3 regions of the Alteromonas australica genome follow, and region 1 is predicted to be linked to each of the others. Evidence: predicted binding sites of a transcription regulator. Region 1 holds the regulator's gene; each other region holds the start of a gene.
The links. The regulator sigma-54, encoded in region 1, starts transcription at its own class of promoters, with help from an activator protein. The targets are predictions, from matches to a motif close to GTTGGCACGNNNNTNGNNT.
Positions count from the first base shown of each region.

Region 2: EP13_RS06510 (EF-hand domain-containing protein) is a predicted target of sigma-54. The motif match lies at 1,777-1,795, and genes of this name have one in related genera.
Region 3: EP13_RS07540 (formate/nitrite transporter family protein) is a predicted target of sigma-54. The motif match lies at 2,413-2,431, and genes of this name have one in related genera.

Region 1 is NZ_CP008849.1:859,533-864,651, reverse strand. It holds gene EP13_RS03765 (KpsF/GutQ family sugar-phosphate isomerase) at 1-520, shown strand, start outside; gene kdsC (3-deoxy-manno-octulosonate-8-phosphatase KdsC) at 529-1,080, shown strand; gene lptC (LPS export ABC transporter periplasmic protein LptC) at 1,077-1,655, shown strand; gene lptA (lipopolysaccharide transport periplasmic protein LptA) at 1,624-2,181, shown strand; gene lptB (LPS export ABC transporter ATP-binding protein) at 2,184-2,909, shown strand; gene EP13_RS03740 (RNA polymerase factor sigma-54) at 2,987-4,471, shown strand; gene hpf (ribosome hibernation promoting factor) at 4,501-4,788, shown strand; gene ptsN (PTS IIA-like nitrogen regulatory protein PtsN) at 4,798-5,119, shown strand, end outside.
Region 2 is NZ_CP008849.1:1,474,160-1,479,278, forward strand. It holds gene EP13_RS06505 (putative bifunctional diguanylate cyclase/phosphodiesterase) at 1-1,650, shown strand, start outside; gene EP13_RS06510 (EF-hand domain-containing protein) at 1,882-2,166, shown strand; gene EP13_RS06515 (sensor histidine kinase) at 2,265-3,662, shown strand; gene EP13_RS06520 (hypothetical protein) at 3,664-4,254, shown strand; gene EP13_RS06525 (sigma 54-interacting transcriptional regulator) at 4,251-5,119, shown strand, end outside.
Region 3 is NZ_CP008849.1:1,689,790-1,694,908, forward strand. It holds gene EP13_RS07535 (bifunctional protein-serine/threonine kinase/phosphatase) at 1-1,272, opposite strand, end outside; gene EP13_RS07540 (formate/nitrite transporter family protein) at 1,314-2,162, opposite strand; gene seqA (replication initiation negative regulator SeqA) at 2,821-3,507, shown strand; gene pgm (phosphoglucomutase (alpha-D-glucose-1,6-bisphosphate-dependent)) at 3,538-5,119, shown strand, end outside.

The DNA.
Region 1 (5,119 bases):
GCTTGCACCCACTAGCAGCACTACCGCTACGTTAGTTATGGGCGACGCCTTAGCCGTCGCTTTGCTGGATGACAGAGGCTTTACCTCTGACGATTTTGCGTTGTCTCACCCCGGCGGCAGTTTAGGAAGAAAGTTACTTTTAAAAGTGAGCGACATCATGCTTACTGGCGATGACCTTCCCATCGTAAATCACCATGTATCGGTGGCAGAAGCACTCCTAGAAGTCTCGAAGAAGGGACTGGGCATGACAGGTATTGTGGATGATAAAAATACGCTAGTGGGCGTATTTACCGATGGCGATTTACGCCGCATTCTAGATGCCAGGCTGAATTTGCATACCGCAAAAGTTGCGGAAGTGATGACGGAAGGTGGCAAGGTTGCCCACCCTGAGCAACTCGCCGTTGAAGCAATAAATGTAATGGAAACCTTTAAAATTAGCGCACTTATGGTGGTTGATGAGCATCGCCAGCCGTTAGGTGCCTTCAATATGCACATGTTATTAAAAGCAGGCGTGCTATAGTGACTATCATGACAGAAACGACACTTTATACTTCATTACCCCGCACCCTATACACTCAATTGGCCCAGGTGAAATTACTTGTGTGCGACGTCGACGGTGTATTTTCAGATGGTCGTATTTATCTTGGTAACACCGGCGAAGAACTTAAAGCATTCCATACCCGCGATGGTTACGGTGTAAAAGCATTGGTGAAGGCAGGGATTCCCGTAGCAGTCATTACTGGGCGCCGCTCTGCTATTGTTGAAAATAGAATGAAGGCACTGAATGTTGACCCTATTATTCAAGGTGAAGAAAACAAAGCTGACGCCCTACAAGATTTAATGCGTTCGTTGTCCCTTTCCAGTGAGCACGTTGCTGCGGTAGGTGACGATATGCCAGACACCGGCATGTTCGAACACGCGGCGATTAAAATTGCAGTTAACGATGCCCACCCGACGGTGAAAGCCCAAGCCAATTGGGTGTTGGAAACCCGCGGCGGGTTTGGTGCAGTGAGAGAAATTTGTGATACCTTGTTACAAGTGCACGGCAAATTGCATGGCATACACGGAGCCAGTGTATGAACTTATTTGGCTTTAATCGCTTAGGGTTGAGTATTTCTGCACTTTTTACGTTGGCCTTATTAATGTACTTGCCAACCTGGATGAAAGAAGAACCAACATTGGCAAGAGATAAAAGCCTAGACGCGCTGCAGCCTGCATATACAGCCAAAAATATCACCACCACCTTATACGACAAAGACGGAGCGTTAAATCACAAAGTATTTGCGCGCGCAATGGAACACTACGATCAATTGGGGTTTGTTTTGTTTCAACAGCCCAGATATACCTTATATAGCGACAATGCAAAAGCACCGTGGGAAGTCACCGCCGTTGAAGGGACGCTGTACAATAACGAATTAATTCAATTAGAAAATAATGTTTTAATTGAAAACCAAAGCCAAGATGATTTTGTAAGAACCATACAAACGGCGTTTATAGAAATCAATTTGAACAGCAAGCAAATGGCTTCTGACGAGCCAGTGGAAATTCGAGGCTTGCGATATGTAATTAATAGCAACGGGTTTAACGCTAATTTACGTACCCAGGAATATGAGCTAATTGACCATGTACAAACCATTTATTCCCCTAGCAACTAGCCTAATTTTAGGTTTTTTTGCAGTTACAGCGTCGGCGACAGAAAGCGACTTTAACAAACCGATAAAGGTAGATTCTAAATCGCAGTTTGTTGATGGTAAGAATAAAACCTCGTTGTTTAAGGATAACGTGCGTATTTCCCAAGGCACGTTAGTGATTAACGCAGATGAAGTGGAAGTGGTTGCAACAGAAGGCGAAGGCCGTGAGATATTCATCGCCAGAGGCGCGCCAGCAAGTTATTCGCAAACCTTAGAAGACGGCACCCCGGTAACAGCCAAAGCCAATGAAATTCGCTATGAAGTGGTTAATCGCACTCTCTCGTTAGACGGCAATGCAGAGCTGCAACAAGACACCAGTTCTGTGAAAGGCGATAAAATCACCTTTGACATGATTACCGAACAGCTTCTTGCCACCGGCAGCGGTGACAATGATGAAGGCAGAGTGACCACCGTTTTTCGACCAGAAGCGATTCGCAAGCTGACCGATGAGAAGGCGAAAGAAGACGAGAATAACGAGGACGATAACTAACCATGGCAACACTAAGCGCAAGTAACTTAGCCAAAGCCTATAAATCTCGCCAAGTAGTGAGAGACGTTAGTTTGTCGGTCTCAACCGGGCAAATCGTGGGCTTATTAGGCCCTAACGGCGCAGGTAAAACCACCACCTTTTACATGATTGTGGGTCTTGTGCCACTAGATAAGGGAAAAATCACCATTGATGATGGTGAGCTCACCCACCAGCCTATGCACGAACGCGCACGTAAGGGCATTGGCTACCTGCCACAGGAAGCCTCTATTTTTCGCAAGCTAACCGTGTTTGAAAACATCATGGCGATTTTACAGACACGAAAAGATTTAAATTCATCACAACAGGAAGAAGAAGCCGACGCCCTTCTTGATGAATTTAATATTAACCATATACGTAATAGTACAGGAATGAGTTTATCAGGTGGAGAACGCCGGCGCGTAGAGATTGCGCGTGCGCTAGCAGCCAATCCGCAATTTATTTTACTCGATGAACCATTTGCTGGTGTTGATCCTATATCGGTTAATGATATAAAGAAGATAATACAGCACCTTCGTGATAGAGGTATCGGTATCCTCATTACAGACCACAATGTACGAGAAACATTGGATGTATGTGAAAAAGCCTACATTGTGAGTCACGGTGAATTAATAGCCCAAGGAACGGCAGAGCAGGTTTTAAGTAATCAAAAAGTAAGGGATGTATACCTAGGTGAACAATTCAGGCTATAGTTAATGTAACAGAATTGTCATTTTTCAAATTATGCACCTGGTATATTCACAATAAGAGCACAGTAAATAAGACGTAGATGAAACCATCTTTACAGTTAAAGTTCAGTCAACAACTTACCATGACACCTCAGCTACAGCAGGCGATAAAACTGCTGCAGCTGTCAACGCTCGACCTGCAACAGGAGATCCAGGAAGCCCTAGACTCAAATCCTCTACTTGAAGTAGAAGAAGGCAGTGATGAGCCTCAATTAGAGAAAAACAATATCGACGGGGATGACGTCGCTCAAGACGCCGTTACTACCGCATCAAGCGATACGCTTGAAGCCGGTGACGCATTAGAGAAGAATGACCTACCTGATGAATTACCCATAGACAGCACGTGGGACGAATATTACTCAGCGTCTTCTGCACCCGCCCCTGGGCCCTCGAATAATGACGATGAGCAGATTTTCCAAGGCGAAACCACCGAAGACATTCAAGCACATTTGCTATGGCAAATGCGTCTTACCCACTTTTCAGATACTGACCGTGCCATCGCAACGGCTATTATCGATTCAATTGACGAGTCTGGTTATCTTACCGTCACCCTTGACGACATTTTAGATTCTGTAAATTCCGAAGATATGGAAGAGCCGGTTGAATTGGACGAAGTAGAATGTGTGTTAAAACGCATTCAAATGTTCGACCCCATTGGTTCAGGCTCTCGTACACCGCAAGAATGCTTGATGGTTCAGCTTCGCCAATTTTCAGATGATACGCCTTGGTTAAAAGAAGCCAAACAACTGATAGAAGAATACTCAGACCTACTCAGTAGCAAAGACTATCGTACGCTGATGCGTAAAAGCCGTCTTAAAGAAGATCAATTACGCGAAGCTATGCGCTTGTTGCAAACATTGAATCCTCGCCCAGGTAGCGCTCTTATCACTAAAGAGCCTGAGTATGTTATACCCGATGTCTCGGTCACCAAGAAAAATGGTCGTTGGGTGGTTGAACTTAATCCAGATAGCTTGCCTAAACTTAGTGTGAACCAGCAATATGCGGCCATGAGCAGAAGAGCGAAAAATAGTAGCGACTCGCAGTTCATTCGCTCTCATATGCAGGAAGCAAAATGGTTTATTAAAAGTCTTGAATCAAGAAACGACACCTTGATGAAGGTTGCAAATTGTATTGTGCAGCAACAAATGGGCTTTTTTGAATATGGCCCTGAAATGATGAAGCCCATGGTGCTTAACGATGTTGCTGAAATGGTTGATATGCATGAATCCACCATTTCACGTGTCACCACGCAAAAGTATATGCATACCCCACGTGGGATATTTGAATTGAAGTACTTCTTTTCTAGTCACGTTGCCACGGAGTCTGGGGGTGAGTGTTCATCTACTGCCATCCGCGCGCTGATTAAAAAGCTTGTAGCGGCTGAAACGCCAAGCAAGCCACTAAGTGATAGCAAGATTGCTCAATTGTTGGCCGAACAGGGCATTAAAGTCGCCCGGCGGACAATAGCAAAATACCGGGAATCATTGTCGATTCCACCGTCTAACCAGCGAAAGAGCTTACTTTAACTGGCTCATAAATATAAGGAAGACGAAATATGCAAATCAACCTTACTGGTCATCACGTCGAAATCACCGACTCTTTGCGTAATTATGTCGATACCAAGTTCAGCAAACTAGAGAGGCACTTTGATCACATTTCTAATGTGCATGTCATTCTCAATGTTGAAAAACTTAATCAGAAAGCCGAAGCGACCATGCATTTAAGTGGCGCTGAGGTTTTTGCTTCCTCTGAAAATACTGATATGTATGCAGCAATAGACAGCATGGTTGACAAACTAGACAGGCAAGTCATAAAGCATAAGGAAAAGCTGAAAAAGCATTAACTCACGCTTATGGAAATTCAAGCAATCGTAAGTTTGGACCGCACTGAATGTGCGGTTCAATGTAACAGCAAAAAACGAATTCTAGAGATCATCAGTAATATCGCTGCCAAAAACAACGATAATATTGATGAAACGACAGTACTCACTAGCCTATTGAACCGCGAGAGAATGGGCAGTACGGGTATTGGAAATGGTATTGCACTGCCTCATGGTCGACTGGCAGGATTGGAAAGTGTTATCGCCATTATTGTAACTAGTAACCCTGCCATCAACTTTGACGCGCTGGACAACCAACCGGTAGATATTTTCTTTGCCTTATTGGTTCCAGAAG
Region 2 (5,119 bases), 610 kb from region 1:
TATCTGGTTTTATTTTTTGATACCAAATCGTCGGTGTCTAGCGGTATTTCCTCATTACTTTGGCAAATCTTTCCGCTTGTTTTTGCATTTTGGTTGTTTTGCGTACTTTGCAGTTTGTATTGGATACACCGTTTACTAAAGCCGCTGACGAATTTAACGTCGTTTACGCACTCGGTCATCGAAACAAAAGACTATGCGCTTAGAAACCACCTAGTGGACAACAACGAAGTGGGAGCCCTTGGCGACAGCATTAACCGCTTGCTTGAAATGATTGAAGTAGAGCTACTTATTAATCATGAACAAAAACAAATATTAATTGAACAGCAAGACGAAATGTCTCGATTAGCGAATTATGACAGTTTAACCGGCTTACCCAATCGCCAGTTTGTACTTGATAACCTTAAACTAGAGTTAGCCAGAGCAAAGCGTAACAATGATGATTTAGCCTTGCTGTTTTTTGATTTAGATGGCTTTAAAGGCATTAACGATTCATTAGGTCATGAAACCGGCGATTTAATTCTTATTGAAGTGGCAGATAGGGTGAGCGACCTGGTTCGCGAAGGGGATCTTGTGGCGCGTTTAGGCGGCGATGAGTTTCTTATTTTACCTGACCGCGATGTGAGAGATGCCAGTATTGAAAGTTTAGCCTCTCGTCTTATTGCTGCATTTGAACAACCTTTCAACCTAAGAGGCTTGTCGCTGACGGTGGGGGTTAGTGTTGGTATCGCCAAAGCAGCAGATGCGCACTACAACTTAAGTGAGTTAATGAGTAATGCTGACCTAGCAATGTACCGTTCAAAGGCAAAAGGGCGGGGCAGTTTTACCGTATTTACCTTGGATATGGTGGCTTCCCATAAGCGGAAGTTGCATTTAGCGAACGCCATTGAGCAAAGCCTAAGCCAAAACGAGTTTGAGGTGTACTACCAAGTTAAGGTTAATAAGCACGCTGAGATAGTGGGCTTAGAAGCCTTGCTACGTTGGGAACACCCAGAATTCGGTATGGTAATGCCGAGTGAATTTATTCCAATTGCTGAACAAGGCGGAAAGATAAGTGCCATAACGCAATGGGTAATAGAGCGTGTTAGTGAAGATTTACCCCGTTTACGGCAGTGGCTAAATAAGCGGTTTCGGGTGTCCATTAATTTATCAGGGCATGATTTACGCAACAGCCATCTATTCGATAATATTTATACGGTGTTCCAATCGTATCAGGTTAATCCCGAATACGTAGAATTTGAAGTGACAGAGTCGGCCTATCTAGAAAACTTTGCGTTATCCAATAAGTTTTTTAAACGGATGAGTAATATGGGCTGTGCGATTGCGTTGGACGACTTTGGAACCGGCTATTCATCGTTAAGTTATCTTACGCAAATAAGTATAGATACATTAAAAATAGACAAGCAATTTATACGGGAATTGGAAACCTCTGAGCGCAGCCAACTGGTGACGGGGGCAATTATAGATTTAGCTAAACGGCTATCTTTGAGTGTATGTGCAGAGGGCATTGAAGGTCCGTTCCAGTGGCAATATCTCACCGTACACGGGTGTGATCAAATTCAAGGTTATATGTTCAGTAAACCTGTCCCCCTTTCTACTTTACTTGAAATGCCCGCCGCATTTGATGTTGCCGCTTTGGTGAATAAGCAATAGTGTTTGTGTTTCAGGCTCTCCCGATTTACACAACTATGGGTGAAAGTGTTACCAATAAGAGACATAGTGTTAAGCGTTAAACGGAAAGGTGGGCGTTAAGTTGTTATTATTTATGGTTTATTTTGCATTGGCGCGAAATTAGCTATGCTAATAATGAGTGACGCGCCAGGGGTTGAGTAAAAAGAAGAGCGCAATAAGGGATTTATAGATATGCAGCAATGCGGAGGATTCATGATGAAACGGCGAGAGAAAGTATTTTTATTGTTACTTACCATAGCAGCCCTTCAAGGGATTATGGTGGCAGAGGCAAACGCCACCGCCGCACAACGGTTAATGCAGCAATTAGACGTTAATAAAGACGGTGTCATATCACTGAAAGAAGCGGTACGTCATACTGAGCTTTTGCGTAACTTCGGATTAATTGACGACAACGAAGATGGCAAATTAACGGAAACTGAGTTGGCAAAAAGTAAACTCACCCCAGGCAGTACCGCTCCTAACAAAGCGGGGGATTAGTCCCGTAGGGCAGATGACCTTCCCGACACATTTTATCGGTAAGGTAATAATTTAGAAAGGATAAGGTTCTGATCGACAAATTCTCGTTTGGCGAACGTCTGGTTCAATTCGGTTCGCTACGCCAACTTACGTTAGGCAGCTTTGTACTGGCACTTATTCCACTCATTGCATTGCTTTGGCAAAGTCAAAGTGATCTAGCGAAAGTGGGGAAAATGACCACGTTAGAAACCCGTTATGTGGTAGACGTGGTCGGCGATATGCAGCGTTTGGATGGTGCGGTGACGGCACTAGAGCGTAGTATTCGTCAATTTACGGTGATTAGAAATGAAAAAGTCGCTGCGCTGTCTGATAACGCCCTCGACCAATTCGCAGTGGCGGCTGATAATTTATGCCAAGCACTGTCGGTTCCTGCCACTTGTGACCCGCTCTTCGAACAATTGTCTCAGCTATCAGACTATCGAAATATAGAAGATCAACTCTTACTAAATGCCTATTTAGCGTCGGTGTCCAGTAGCGTTACTGCGCTACGAGGGGAAGTTGAAAATGCCATTGCAAACCGCGTTAAAGTTCAGCAAGACGATTTAAACGCCATGCAAGCGAAGCAAGCGTGGTCAACAGCCATGCTGGTGAGTGTGTCTTTGTTGCTAATATTACTTGGCAGCCAACTTATTGTTAATCCAGTCAATAAATTAAAGCAGATTATTCGTATTGTGGCTCACCAAAAAGGGGACTTGCCCCCATTATCGCGCCACGCCCCCAGAGAGCTGATTGACGTTGAAAAAGATCTTCACTGGTTGCATGACAGGCTTCAGCAGCTAGAACACATCAGAACCGCATTACTGCGCCATGCAGCCCATGAGCTGAAGACGCCACTGGCCAGTATTAAAGAGGGGTGTAGTTTATTGTCTGAAAATGTGGTGGGTGAATTAAATAATGCTCAGCAGGAAGTGCTTTCGTTACTTACCGGCAGTACGCAACGCCTGAATACCTTGGTGGAAAAGCTATTAGACTACAACTTACTATTGCAACAAGCGCAACCCAAACACGTGCAAACGCAACCTAAAAAGCTGGTGGATGCCTGTTTGGAAGACTATGCACTGGCATTGCAAGAACGTGAAGTCATCGTGAATGTTGATGTAGATAGCGCATGGATTGATGAAGAATTATTTCGCCGAATTCTTGATAATTTGGTGTCCAATGCTGTGGCACATGGTGCATTGGGTAGACCCATCAACGTACATATTTATCAAGCGGGCAAGTTCACTGTATTAGACGTTGCCAACCGAGGCAAAAAAATTCCTCAGTCCTCGGTGGCTACCCTCTTTGAACCTTTCACACGAGGTGCGGAGCCTAGAAACGACAATGTTATTGGAACAGGACTAGGGTTGTCGATAGTTGCCGATTGTGCGCGCTTAATGCACGGCGATGTTAAGGTAGTTGATGTAGACTATGCCGATGTATGCTTTAGAGTGACAATTCCGCAACAGGAAAAATAAAATGAGAATAATAGTATTGATGCTGGCGATTGCGTTGACGTCAGCGTGTAGTGTCCTGTCAGAATCTAAAACGGCTGAGGTGACGCCGCAAGAAACACCCCCGACTCAGCCGCAAGTTGTTGAGCACAACGTTTGCTGGTTTACCCATGCGCCAGAAGGTTTCCCTGCGAATTGCGATGTCAGGTTTTGGGTGAATTTGTGGTTAGATGCTGACAGTACGCCGTGGAGTGAACGAAAAGAAGCCATCGCCCAATTAGGGAAAACCGAGGAAGACAAACTGCGTCAGTTTTTTCTCACCTTACCGACAGATACACCGTATCAGGATAAACTGCGTGCCCAGCTAGCGTTAGACGATATTACCGGTCAATTTACTGAACTGTCTAAAACCTTACTGTTAACCATTGCTGTTAAACCGAATAAACAGCAGATGGAACTAGAATCGGCCATGAGCGTATTGAGTAAAGAAAATGCGCACAATGCGCTGGCATTAAAAGCGTTACAAAAAGAACTAGACGCACAGCAGCGTAAATTAGAAGAATTATTACAAATAGAAGCAACACTGATGGACAAGAGCAGGAGTAATCAACAGTGAATGAGCCCAATATCGACAAGCCACAGCTACTGCTAGTAGATGATGATAAAAGCCTTTTGCGTCTATTAACCATTCGCCTTGAAGGAGAAGGTTATCAAGTGACCGCTGTTGAAGACGGGCAAAGTGCACTTAAAAAATTACAAAACGACAGTTATGACGTGGTACTCAGCGACCTTCGTATGCCTGGGTTAGACGGCCTTAGTTTATTTGAAGAAATCATGGGCATCAGAAAAGACATACCGGTTATTTTGATGACAGCCCACGGCACCATTGCCGATGCTGTTTCTGCCACGCAGCGCGGTGTGTTTGGCTTTCTACCTAAACCGGTTGATCATGACGAACTGCGTACGCTTTTGCAAAAAGCGTTGAGTCAGTCACAAGCGGCTCAGCCTGGGGATTGGGCGAAAGATATCATCACTCGCTCGCCAGATATGCTGAATGTACTTGACCAAGCCTATCGTATTGCACAGCGAGAAGTGTCTGTACTGATAAGCGGTGCTAGCGGCACAGGTAAAGAATTATTAGCCAATGCGATACACAAAGCGAGCAACCGAAACAATAAACCCTTTGTGGCCATTAACTGTGGCGCACTGCCGGAAAACTTGCTGGAATCTGAATTATTTGGTCATGCCAAAGGGGCATTTACAGGGGCGGTATCAGCTCATCCTGGTTTGTTCCGAGAGGCCGATGGGGGCACCTTATTTTTAGACGAAATTGGTGATATGCCAATGACGTTACAAGTGAAGCTATTGCGGGCCTTACAAGAACGTCAAATCCGGCCAGTTGGCAGCAGTAAACATGTCGATATTGACGTGCGTATTATCTCGGCCACGCACAAAGATTTACATAAAGAGATGGAAGAAGG
Region 3 (5,119 bases), 830 kb from region 1:
TCCTGCCACATAGGCTGCGCCCAAGTCGATAATCGTGCATTTACCGGCGCTATTTATCATGATGTTTTCTGGGCGAATATCCTGATGCAAAATACCTTCACGGTGAATAGCGTTTAAGCCATTGGCTATCTGTTCCACAATATCCCGCACTTGAGAGACGCTCGGTGTAGGGTTATCAACTAACCATTGCGCAAGGGTTTGGCCCTCGACGTATTGAAACACACTATACTGCTGCGTTGGTGCAGTTTTGCGGGGAGGGCTTTTAATCACGTGGGGGTTAGTTATCCGCTTTGCCAGCCATTCTTCAAGGCTAAATAACGTCACTTGCTTTTCACTTTGGGCAAGTTCGGTGGCTAAGGTTTTTATGACTAACCTTTCTTGTGTATTTGTCTCTTTAGCTAAATACAAAGCACTGCGTGCAGATTGATACAGTAACCTTTCTATAAGGTAACCATCTAAATTTGCGCCTTCCTCTAATGCGTTCGCCAAAGGGAGTGGGGTGTCTTCTATCGCGAGCGGCGCGTTAGCCAGTTGATCAATTGTAATCACCTGACAAGTCAGGTTGTCATCACTTTTATTCGCGGTTGCACAATCTACAATACGTTCGGCAGTGGTGTTATTGAGAGACTCCCCGAGCACCAATTCGCCTAATTGATGCGCTGGCACAAATTCATGCACGCCATCTGTCATCATGACCAGGGTGTCTTTTGTTTCTAACCCAATGCTGTGGTATTCAATATCCAGTTTTGATTTGAACCCTAAGGCATTCGCGAGAAAGCTACCACCATGCTCGCCTACCGTGCGGTGGGCGGACGTAATAATGTCATAATTATCTGCTTTAAAAATACCAATACATGCATCGCCCACGTGAAAAATATGGGCGTTGTTTCCCTTAATAATGATCACGGAAAAGGTACATACATACCCTCTATCTGGCGAGTAGCAATAAGGGCTATCTTGAGTACGTCGATAAAGGGTGGCGTTGATATTGCGAATCACCGTGGTCGCGCTTTGAATGACTGTCCAGGTATCTGGCGTGAGATAGTAACTTTCTAAAAACGTTTTCACAGCGAGGTCGCTCGCGACTTGGCTTACCGAACTGCTGCTGATCCCATCTGAGAGGACAAAGCAATGGCCTTTTAATTGCTGGCTAAGGTTTGATGTAACCGCTGCGACATCAATAATATGACAGCCACAGGCATCTTGATTAATTGGTTTAGCGCCTGCGCTAGAATATTCGCTGTAGGTAAGTGTGGTGAGTTGGTTTTTCATAAGTAAAAACCGCCAGCGAATGGCCGGCGGTTATCTGAGCGTTAAACTACCGCGGCTTTAGTCGCAGGTTTACCTGCTACCGGAATTTTGCGCTTAGGTGCAGTTTTCACGTGGGTGGTATAAATGGTTAAGCCAGTGAAGGCTAAGCCGCCAACCAGGTTCCCCAAGGCTGTAGGAATCTCGTTCCATACGAAGTAATCCATCACTGAGAAGTCACCGCCCATGATTAAACCAAATGGAAACAGGAACATGTTCACAACCGAGTGCTCAAAACCCATAAAGAAGAACAGCATGATAGGGAACCACATTGCCAACACCTTGCCACTTACATGTGTTGAAATCATCGCGCCCACAACGCCTAATGACACCATCCAGTTACATAGCATTCCGCGTATAAAGATGGTGATCCAGCCAGCCACGCCGTGTTCAGCGTAACCTAAGGTTCTTGCTTCACCAATGCTGGCTACCTTAGTGGCAATAGCGCCGCCATCGACGTTGTAGCCCATGGTGAAAATGTACGACATCATAAAGGCCACGGTGAGTGCGCCTGCAAAGTTACCCAAGAAAACAAACCCCCAGTTACGGAGAATTTGTGAGGGCGTTACGCCGGGCCGCTTCGCTAACCACGCCAGTGGCGTTAACATGAAAACACCGGTGAGTAGGTCGAAGCCCATTAAGTACAGCATACAAAAGCCGATGGGAAAGAGAACGGCGCCAATGAGGAACACCCCTGTTTGCACGGCAACGGTAATAGCAAAGACAGCCGCTAGAGCCAGTATAGCACCAGCCATAAATGCGCGAATGAGAGTGTCTCGGGTAGACATGTAAATTTTAGCTTCACCTGCATCTACCATTTTTGTGGCAAATTCAGCGGGTTGTAAATACGCCATAGTTAATTACCTTTGTTGTTGTTCAGTTAAATGTAAGTCACTGCCGTTTTCACCTGCCTAAAACGAAAAAAGACGTCCACAGCGCTCTTCAATGAAGAAAAGTGCTATGGACGTCTTTATCCGAATAAACAAATTGTGAATGCACGTACTGCGGGTGACCAGTGCAGATTCCTCATGTAGCCGCTATTACTTACATCGATGTAAGCACTTACGTCATTGTAAGTCAGTGCGAGTACAAGTGATTATTACTAAGCGAAATTAATGCCATCGCCATTAACTTTATATTTACTCGTTTTATTTCAATTGGTTGTATTTGTGATATCTGCGATGGAAACAAGGCGAGGACACCCGCTCTTTTCGAACTTGGTGCAAAATTAGCCTTGGATGCACCAATATGAACACATAAATAACGTCAAGGAAGCAAAGCTTACTCGCCGCTAAAGAGGGGGAAGTGCAAAGCACTCATGAATATCGTCATGGTATTTTCTACAACGTCCTGGCACTGAGTTACATGTTATTGTCATGTTTAATACGCATAATCTTAAATCCAAGGTGAATCGGTTTTCACCTAATGGATAAAATACTCACCAGATCATAAATAGTGCTGCGTTAGCGAGTTGGGTTGTCTATAATGGTGCCTCATGTTAAGGAAGTAGTTATGAAAAGCATTGAAATAGATGACGATTTATATGCATTTATCGCTAGCCAAACCAAGCATATTGGCGAGAGTGCATCACAAATTCTTCGTAGGTTATTGTTGCCTGAAGATGGCGCAGCGGTAAATACACCACAAGCGACACCCGCAGCCCCTAAGGTAGAAACGCCTAAAGCCACGGAGGCAGTAGAGCCTGCACCCGCCGTTAAGAAAACGACCGCGGCTGCGCCAAAGCAGCCCACAAAAACGGCAGCCCCAGCGAGAACGCCGAAGGCAGCAGCCACGGCTAAGCCATCTCCGCAAGCGCCTGTTTCAGAAGATATTCAAACGCACAAGAAAAACGATATTGTCGATGCGGTGTCACAGGATGCGCTTGCAACCTTCACCAAGCGCGTTGATCAATTCTTGTTTATCTTAAGTGCAGCGCACAAACTCAACGCGAATAGCTTTAGTCAGGTTGAGTCTATTGTGGGTAAAAACAGAACTTACTTCGCAAAAAGCAAAGAAGCTTTGCTTGAAAATGGCAGCAGTACCAATCCGAAAGCCATACCTGATAGCGACTATTGGGTTGTGACTAACAACAATACGGCAAAGAAAGTAAACATGCTGGAACAAGTTTTGCGTAAACTGGGTTACGCACCAGAGGTAGTTGAAACGGTGGTGAACCGATTTGCACCGGAAGGTAAATAAAAACAGTCAATACTGAATAAGGACGATTTCATGGCATTACATCCGCAAGCAGGTAAAGCTGCCGCTCCCGAACAACTTATCAATGTTGCCGCATTGGTAAGTCAATATTACAGCTATAAGCCAGACGCTTCTGCACCCGGTGAAGCGGTAAGTTTTGGTACGTCAGGGCACCGAGGCAGCGCGGCTAATTTTACCTTCACTGATACCCACATTGCGGCAATTTGCCAAGCTTTGGTTGAGTACAGAGAGCAAGAAGGTATTACGGGCCCACTTTACGTAGGTAAAGATACCCACGCCTTGTCGGAACCGGCCATGATAACGGCAATAGAAGTGCTAGGTGCTAACGGGGTTGATGTTGTTATTCAGCGCAGTGACAACGAAAGTATGGGGTATACGCCTACACCGGTTATTTCTCGTACCATTATTCGACACAACCGCAATAGCAGTGATAAAGCCGATGGTGTTGTGATTACACCGTCACACAATCCTCCAGAAGATGGCGGCTTTAAGTATAACCCTCCCCATGGCGGCCCAGCCGACAGCGACGTCACCAAACAAATTCAAGATCGCGCAAATGCGCTTATTGCTGATGGAAATGTGGCAGTAAAACGGGTAGATATTCGCCAAGCCAAAGCACGAGGCTTGGTGCGCGAAGAAGATTTTATGGAACCCTACATCGACGATTTGGCCAGCGTGATAGATATGCAAGCCATTGCCGATGCCAACCTTAAACTTGGCACCGATCCCCTAGGTGGTGCGGGAGTAGGTTACTGGTCTAAGATTGCAGAAAAGTATGGCCTGAACATTACCGTTGTTAATCAAGCGGTCGATCCCCAATTCGGTTTTATGCGCAGAGATAAAGACGGTAAATTACGTATGGATTGCTCAAGCGCGTATGCCATGGCTGGATTAATTGAATTAAAAGATGATTTTGATTTAGCTTGGGGCAATGATCCTGACTTTGATCGCCACGGCATTGTGTGTCCAAGCGCAGGTTTAATGAACCCCAATCATTACCTTGCGGTGGCAATTCAATACCTTTATACCCACCGTCCTCAGTGGCCACAGAGCCTAAATATTGGTAAAACACTGGTGTCTAGCAGCATGATAGACAGGGTTGCAAAAAGTCTAGATAAGCCACTTGCTGAAATGCCGGTAGGCTTCAAATGGTTTGTTGAAGGTTTGTCGCAAAGCAAAATTGGCTTTGCCGGAGAAGAAAGTGCTGGGGGGATTTTTCTACAGCGCGACGGCGAAACTTGGGCAACAGATAAAGACGGGTTTATTCTTTGTTTACTTGCGGCGGAAATCACGGCAGTGACAGGAAAAGATCCGGGTGAACACTATAAAGGATTAACGGAACAATTTTCTGCTCCCGTATATAGCCGCGTAGATGTTGCTGCAACATTGGAACAGAAACAAAAACTATCCGCCATGGACGCCTCTGTGATAACCAGCGATACCCTTGCCGGTGAACCCATTCTTGCTGTGCAAACCCATGCTCCAGGCAACAACGCAGCAATTGGTGGCGTGAAGGTCTCTACGGAAAATGGCTGGTTTGCTGCGCGTCCTTCTGGTACCGAGCAAATCTATAAAATTTATGCTGAAAGCTTCA